DNA from 2 places in the Faecalibacterium sp. AF10-46 genome. Region 1 is predicted to be linked to the other one. Evidence: predicted binding sites of a transcription regulator. Region 1 holds the regulator's gene; the other holds the start of a gene.

Region 1 (4,187 bases):
CGCCGTTTGCGTAGCAGGCAGCCGTCATCTGAAATGCCGACATGCCCTGCGGCTGGATATCGGAAAAAACGATCACCGTGCCGCAGGCAAACACCAGCCCAAGAACCAGCTTGAAGATCTTGGGCAGAAGGTCTTCGCCCCGGGTATACTGCACAGCAAGGCAACACACTGCCGCGCCCAGCACAAAGCTGCCGCAGCCAAAAAGTCCGAACAGCACATCGTGCAGGGCCTTCCATGCCGAATCTCCCTCCACAAAGGCCAGCACCACCAGCAAAAGGCCTGCAAACAGGGTGCCAAGCCCCGCCGGAAGCCGCTGCTCGGCCCGCTTTTTGCGCGATGCTGCGCGCCGTGTTGTCGTTTTACGTTTTTTTGTTGCCATGTTTCTTTGTTCCCCGCGTTTGTAGTAGACACACTATTTGATTTTATTATTGTACCACGCAGGGAAGAAAATGGCAAACCTATTGTTGTACAAAATCGGCCTTCATTTGCGTTCGATCTCTTTATACAGCCACGCCAGCGCATCCGAAAGCCCGCCCAGCTCGTCGATGAGCTTTTCCTTCACGGCCCGGCGTCCATCTAGCACGGTGCCCATGTCCATCACCAGCTCGCCGGTGTGGAGCATCAGGTCGGTGTAGCGTTTTTCGGTCATGCCGCTGTGGGCCGCTACGAAGCCGGTGATGCGCTGCTGCATCTGCTCAAAGCTGCGCATGGTCTGCGGCACCCCCAGAATGACACCGGAATGCCGCACCGGGTGCACGGTCATGGTGGCTGTGGGCACGATGAAGCTGCGCCGGGCGCTGACGGCAAGCGGGATGCCGATGGAGTGCCCACCGCCCAGCACAAGCGTTGCACTGGGTTTGGACACGCTGGCGATCAGCTCCGCCAGCGCAAGGCCTGCTTCCACATCACCACCTACCGTGTTCAGCAACACCAGAAGACCTTCGATGCGAGGATCTTCCTGCGCGGCCACCAGCTGCGGGATCACATGCTCATACTTCGTGGTCTTCTGGCCCTGCGGCGCTTCCGAATGGCCTTCGATCTGGCCGATGACGGTCAGGCAGTGGATCACATGCTCCCCGCGGGCCAGCGTGACCGTGCCCAGATCTTCGATCTCTTCCTTTTCCAGCCGACGCTCGTCGGTCAGCTGCGTTTCATCGTTCATATGCTTTCCTCCTGCGTTTTCTGTCAGCATTCCCCAGCCTGTGCCGGGCTATGCAGACTCGCTGCAGCAAAAAAGCGGTAACATTTCATAAAATTTTTTTGAGAATGATTTGACATTCTCCATCGGTGCAGTATACTTTAAATAATTGATTGTAATATCTGCAATATGAACCCGTAAACGGATCGGGGTTTCTCTGCGCCGCATCTGTAAAGCAGGCAGCTGCGGCAAGTACTGCGATAGAGCGAAAGGAGAAAGTATTCTATGAACACCCCTGCAAAGGCTTCACTTCCCGTTATCAAGCGTCTTCCCAAATATTACCGCTATCTGCGCTCTCTGCAGGTGGACGGCATCAACAGCATTTCTTCCCGCGAGCTGGCTGCTCAGATGGGCACCACCGCTTCGCAGGTACGGCAGGACTTCAACTGCATCGGCGATGTGAATGGCCGGCAGGGCATCGGCTACTCGGTGGAAAACCTGCTCTCCATTCTGGAAGGCCTGCTGTTCGGCAACGGTGACCGCCTGCCCACCATCCTGATCGGCTGCGGCCGTCTGGGCAAGGCAGTGAGCCGCTTTATCACCACCGATACCAACGGCTACCGCCTGATCGCCGCCTTTGATGTGGCACAGAGCGAGGTAGGCAAGGAGATCAGCGGCATCCAGATCCGCCATATCGACGAGCTGGAGTCTTTCTGTGCCGAGCATCACCCCAAGGTCGCAGTGCTCTGTGTGCCCCGCGATGGTGCGGAACAGGTCAGCGGCCGTCTGGTAGATCTGGGCATCGAGGGCTTCTGGAACTTCTCCCACTATGACCTCTCTGTGCCGTATCCCGATGTGGTGGTGGAGAATGTCCATCTGGGCGACAGCCTGATGAGCCTTGGCTACCGCCTGCGCAATCAGGACTGAAGATACCTGTTATAAGGAACAAGAGTAATAAAAGGACCCTCTCAGGCTTTGACTGAGAGGGTTCTTCTGCAAGGAGAGTTTTTCAAATGGCAAAACTGTATTTCCGCTACGGCGCAATGAACAGCGGCAAAAGCACCGCCCTGATGCAGGTAGCCCACAACTACGAAGAACAGGGGATGCGGGTGCTGATCCTCAAGCCACAGGTGGACACCAAGGGCGGCGGTGAGCTGGTGAGCCGTCTGGGCGTGCGCCGCAAGGCTGATCTGTTGATCCCGCCGGAGACGGATGTATTCGAGGCCGTGCGCACGGCCAACGCTGACGGTGCGCCGCTGGCCTGCGTGCTGTGCGACGAGAGCCAGTTTTTCACTGCGCAGCAGGCAGAGCAGCTGTTCATGGTAACTGTGGATCTGAACATTCCGGTGATCTGCTACGGCCTGCGGGCAGATTTTTCACTCAAAGGCTTTCCCGGCTCCACCCGCCTGCTGGAGCTGGCCCACACCATCGAGGAGATGAAGACTATCTGCACCTGCGGCCGCAAGGCCATCTGCAACTGCCGCAGGGTGAACGGCAGGTTCGTCTTTGAGGGCGAGCAGGTGGCCATCGATTTGGAAAACGATGTGCAGTACGTGAGCATGTGCCCCCAGTGCTACTTCAAGGCAAAACGCGCGTTCTACGCCGAAAAAGCTGCTTCGCAGGTCGAATAAGCTTGTATACAAGACTGTTGTGTTCAACGACACGGCAGTCTTTCTTTTTTTCCCCGGCCCACAGGCGCTGTCCACGCAGCAGCGCAAAATATGTCGCTGTCGATGCTTCTTCACCCCCCAAAAGGGCGAAGAAGCACCGATTTCAACGCCTGCAGACCGGTGCCGGATGCCTGCTTCACGCGATTGATATATCAGAGTGCACATTTTTTGCACTATTGATATATCAGTTTGCAAGCCCGCATCCGGGCCATTTTAATGTGTTGCTCTGCCACAATGTATGCAACAGTTCCATATTCCAAAACCGAATGTTTACAAAATTATTGCAAAATTCGACGTTCCCCCTATGATACATCCCAGTTTTCTATGCAAAATGGCGAAATATACATGTTGCACAGTTTTTCGAGCCAAGTTTATTCATTTCAGCAAAGGCATCAATTCTCGCGTGAAAACAAGAGCAATATTTGTACGTTTTTTGTTTAGATATCTGCAATTTGCGTCTTTCTTTTTGGTTGTTGTTTTGTTATCATAATTGTATACAACGGGGTATGTGCAGAACCCCCGTTCGAGATGATGTTTTCTGTATTTAGGAGGAGAACAAAAATGAGCATGGCAATTTCTCGTCGTGATTTTATGAAGGTCACCGGCGCTGTGGGCGCTGCCGGCCTTCTGGCTGCCTGCGGCGGCAACTCTGCTGCATCCAGCTCTGCTGCTTCCACCGCTTCTTCCGCTCCCGCTGCTTCTGCAGACGAGAGCCTGGCACTGTCTGACGGCCCTGTTTCCATGACCATCAGCTGGTGGGGCGGCGACAGCCGTCACGAGGCTTACCAGAACGCCATCAAGGAGTTCCAGGCTGAGCACACCAACATCACCATCGAGCCCACCTTCGCCGCATGGTCCGGCTGGGAAGAGAAAATGGCAGCTGCCTTCATCGCTGGCAACGCACAGGATGTGTGCCAGGTGAACTGGAACTGGCTGTACAACTACTCTGCTGATGGCAGCAAGTTCGTGGATCTGAACACCGTTTCCAAGTTTCTGGATCTGACCCAGTGGGATGACGCTGCTCTGGATGCCTGCTACGTTGCAAACGCTCAGCAGTGCGTGCCTGTCTCCATGACCGGCCGTATCTTCTTCTGGAACATGACCACCTTCAACAAGGCTGGCATCACCGAAGTTCCCAAGTCTCTGGATGATCTGATGGCTGCCGGCAAGGCATTCAAGGAGAAGCTGGGCGACGATTACTACCCCATGCATCTGGGCGCATACGACCGTATGATCCTGATGGTGTTCTACCTCGAGTCCAAGTACGGCAAGGACTGGGCTGATCCCGTCACCTCTACCCTGAACTACACCGAGGACGAGATCGCTGAGGGCATCGACTTCATCAAGAGCCTGGTGGATGGCCACGTCATGATGAACCT
Region 2 (4,187 bases), on a different contig from region 1:
GAACAGGATGGTCAGCGTAACGGACAGCACATTGACCAGACCATGCATCTTTTCCGGAATGAACCGGCGCAGAAAGCTCTCGATGGTGTTGCACACAGGCTTGAGCAGGTAGGCGATGACGGCACCGTAGATGAATGGCATCAGAATGCCGGTCAGCGTGGAGATGGCATCGCCAAAACCATCGAAGCGGTAGATCAGGAAAAAGAAGATGATGCTCAGGGAGATCGCTCCAAATCCTGCCAACATCCCGTAGAGGTAGGGCTTGATGTGCGGCTTTTTGTCCATCATGATAGACTCCATTTCAGCCGCGGACAGCAGGAATCTCCGCGGCACTTATCAGATTTTGTTGCTCCTGCGCCAGATGTGCATTTTTTCGGCTTCCTTGATCAGGTCTTCACGGAAGTCGGGATGTGCTACGCTGATCAGAGCTTCGGCCTTTTCCCAAGTGGTCAGGCCCTTCAGGTTCACGCAGCCGTACTCGGTGCACAGGTAGTGGATGTTGGCACGGGTATCGGTGATGATGCTGCCGTTTTCCAGAGTGGGACGGATGCGGCTCTCCAGCTGGCCGGTCTTCTTATTAAAGAAGGTAGAGGACAGGCAGATAAAGCTCTTGCCGCCCTTGGAAAGGTATGCGCCCAGAACGAAGTCCAGCTGACCGCCGGCACCGGAGATGTGCTTGAGGCCTGCAGTCTCGGCGTTCACCTGACCGAACAGGTCGATGTCCACAGCGTTGTTGATGGAAATAAAGTTATCCAGTGCGGAGATGCTGCGGATATCGTTGGTGTAGTCCACGGGTGCAGACATGCACTCCGGATTATCGTTCAGGTAATCGTACATTTTCTGGGTGCCGGCACCGAAGGCGTAGACCTGACGGCCCTTGTCCAGCTGCTTGCATGCACCGGTGATCTTGCCGGCCTTGGCGATATCCACAAAGGCATCCACATACATTTCGGTGTGCACGCCCAGATCCTTCAAATCGCTCTGTGCGATCAGGCTGCCGATGGCATTGGGCATACCGCCGATGCCCAGCTGCAGGCAGGCACCGTTGGGGATCTGCGGAACGATCAGGTTGGCAACCTTCAGATCCACTTCGGTAGCAGCACCGGGAGCGGCCATCTGGCCGATGGGCGGGTTCTCGCCTTCCACGATGCCGGTGACCTGAGAAATGTGGATGCAGTTCTCCATGCCGCCAAGGCAGCGGGGCATGTTCTTGTTGACCTCAACGATGATCTTCTTGGCTTTTTCGCACACAGCACCCAGATGAGATGCACTGGGGCCGAAGTTGAAGTAGCCATGCTCGTCCATGGGGGCCACCTGGAACACCGCCACATCCAGCGGATCCGGGCTTTCGCGGTAGTAGCGGGGCAGCTCGGAATAACGGATGGGGGAGTAGAAGGAGAAGCCCTGTGCAATGGCCTTGCGCTCGATGCCGCCCATATGCCAGCTGTTCCATGTCATGTGTGCAGCGGGATCGTCGATCTGGAAGATCGCGGGCACCCACATCAGGATGCCGCCGCGGAAGTTGACACCTTCCAGCTCAGGCAGACGCTTTGCAATCTCGGCATCCACCGCCACAGGGGTGTTCACAGCCCAGCCGTAATCCACCCAGTCACCGCTTTTGACCAGTGCGGCAGCCTGAGCGGCGGTCATTTTCTTCTGAGCATACAGTTCCGTAAAATCCATTATAAACCATCCTCTCCTATAATAACATAAAGGAATTGTAAATTTATCATTTACTCTTCCTGCACGGACAAATCTTTGCAGGATGTTTACCACCTGTTGGCAATTTGAACACAGCTCTGACACAGGCGGATGATATCCTGATAACCAGCAGAAGGCAGCTGTCGGACAGGGCAGCAGATCTGCACAACTTAGTTATAACATTAACAATGTGTAGAATCAATAGTTTATCGAGAAAATTTTGACCGACTGGCAATATGGACAAAATTCGCGGAGTTTTTAGGCGATTGTTTGGTGCTGAAAAACCAAAATCTTTGCAAAAGGACTTGATAAAATTTTGACGATATGGTTTACTTATAGCGTAGCAGGCAGCTGCGATGCAGCATGACATTGATTGTTTAAATTTTAACGATAAAACGTACAGCTTGCACAAAAATCTTGCACCCAAGACTGGAAAGTGCTATCATGGCAGAACCAAAACGCGCTTTTCACAGCGCTCAAGGAGGACACCAGACGATGGCAACAGCAGTTTATCCCGGTTCGTTCGATCCGGTCACAAAAGGGCATCTCGATATCATCAAGCGCGCAGCAAAGATCAACGATCATCTGATCGTGGCGGTGCTCATCAACAGCGCAAAGAATCCGCTCTTCACCGTGGAGGAGCGCGTGGAGCTTCTAAAGGAATGCTGCAAGGGCATCCAGAATGTTTCGGTGGAGAGCTTCGACGGCCTGACCGTGGAGTTCGCCAAGAAACGGCACGCTTCGGTGATGGTGCGGGGCCTGCGGGCGGTGACGGATTTTGAAAACGAGATCCAGCTTGCGCAGACCAATCACGCACTGATGCCCGGCATCGAGACCATGTTTCTGGCAACGAGCATCAAGTGGAGCTACCTTTCTTCCACCATTGTAAAAGAGGCAGCTTACTACGGCAGCGACATCGGTAAGTTCGTCACACCCAATGTGGAAAAGGCGGTCAACGAAAAGTATGCGCTGATCCGGCAGAAAAAAGACCCCGAGACCTAATTTGTAAAAGCGCTTACGGGCGTTTTGATAAAAATGGCTTACGAAAAGTAACACATACACAATTCAGGAGGCTATTCACATGAAAAAGATCGTTATCGCATCTGCATGCCGTACCGCTATTGGCAAGTTCGGCGGCACTCTGGCAAACGTTCCCGCAGTTGAGCTGGGCTCCATCGTCATCAAGGAAGCTCTGAACCGTGCAAACGTCGCTCCCGAGCAGGTCGATCATGTCTACATGGGCTGCGTCATTCAGGCCGGTCTGGGCCAGAACGTCGCTCGTCAGGCTGCTCTGAAGGCTGGCCTGCCCATCGAGACCCCGGCTGTCACTGTCAACGTGGTGTGCGGCTCCGGTCTGAACTGCGTCAATATGGCTGCTCAGATGATCGAGGCTGGCGATGCTGATATCGTGGTCGCAGGCGGCATGGAGAACATGGACATGGCTCCCTTCGCACTGCAGAAGGCTCGTTACGGCTACCGCATGGGCGCTCCTATGGGCAAGAGCGAGATCGTGGATACCATGGTCAACGATGCTCTGTGGGATGCCTGCGGCTTCAACAAGCACATGGGCATGACCGCTGAGAACGTCTGCACCAACGAGACCTATCAGAAGAAGTACGGCTACAGCCCCATCACCCGTGAGATGCTGGACGAGTTCTCATACAACAGCCAGCTGAAGGCTGACAAGGCCATCAAGGACGGCGCTTTCAAGGACGAGATCGTTCCCGTTGTGATCAAGGGCAAGAAGGGCGACACCGTGTTCGATACTGATGAAGGCCCCCGTCTGAGCGCTCCTGAAGTGCTGGCAAAGCTGAAGCCCGCTTTCACCAAGGACGGCATCGTGACCGCCGGCAACTCTTCCGCCATCAATGACGGCGCTGCTGCTCTGGTCATCATGAGCGAGGAGAAGGCTAAGGAGCTGGGCGTGAAGCCTCTGGCTACCTGGGTCGCAGGTGCTTTGGCTGGCGTTGAGCCCGAAGTCATGGGCCTGGGCCCCATCGCCGCTACCAAGAAGGTCATGGCAAAGACCGGCCTGACTGTTGCTGACATGGATCTGATCGAGGCCAACGAGGCATTTGCTGCTCAGTCTGTGGCTGTCAGCCAGGCTCTGAACTTTGATATGAGCAAGGTGAACGTCAACGGCGGCGCAATTGCTCTGGGCCACCCGGTCGGCGCTTCCGGCGCTCGTATCCTGGTCACCCTGCTGTATGCTATGAAGCATCGCGGTGCACACAAGGGCCTGGCTACCCTGTGCATCGGCGGCGGCATGGGCTGCGCTACCATCGTTGAGATGGACTAAGCTCCACCTCTTGGAATCCTGACTGAATGACAGACCCGGACGGGGAAGGAAACCGGAGAGCCTTTCCTCCGTCCGGGGGCTGTTTGTGATAATTGATAAGATTTGAATAGGAGGTTTTCACAATGGCATTTGTAAAAACCGAGGTGCAGGGTGCAGTTGAGATCATTACCATCGACCGCCCCAAGGC

Evidence for each region. The regulator Rex, encoded in region 1, represses fermentation and respiration genes when NADH is low (regulators of the CRP and FNR family bind a similar motif). The targets are predictions, from matches to a motif close to ATTGTTAANNNNTTAACAAT.
Region 2: DWV57_RS01430 (butyryl-CoA:acetate CoA-transferase) is a predicted target of Rex. The motif match lies at 1,872-1,891, and genes of this name have one in related genera.

Annotation. Positions count from the first base shown of each region.
Region 1 covers NZ_QVGY01000005.1:102,526-106,712, forward strand. Annotated here, with positions in the region: gene DWV57_RS07360 (DNA translocase FtsK) at 1-379, opposite strand, end outside; gene DWV57_RS07365 (ATP-dependent Clp protease proteolytic subunit) at 482-1,162, opposite strand; gene DWV57_RS07370 (redox-sensing transcriptional repressor Rex) at 1,424-2,065, shown strand; gene DWV57_RS07375 (thymidine kinase) at 2,152-2,769, shown strand; gene DWV57_RS07380 (ABC transporter substrate-binding protein) at 3,370-4,187, shown strand, end outside.
Region 2 covers NZ_QVGY01000001.1:285,009-289,195, forward strand. Annotated here, with positions in the region: gene DWV57_RS01425 (AI-2E family transporter) at 1-288, opposite strand, end outside; gene DWV57_RS01430 (butyryl-CoA:acetate CoA-transferase) at 337-1,683, opposite strand; gene coaD (pantetheine-phosphate adenylyltransferase) at 2,197-2,703, shown strand; gene DWV57_RS01440 (acetyl-CoA C-acetyltransferase) at 2,783-4,000, shown strand; gene DWV57_RS01445 (enoyl-CoA hydratase-related protein) at 4,123-4,187, shown strand, end outside.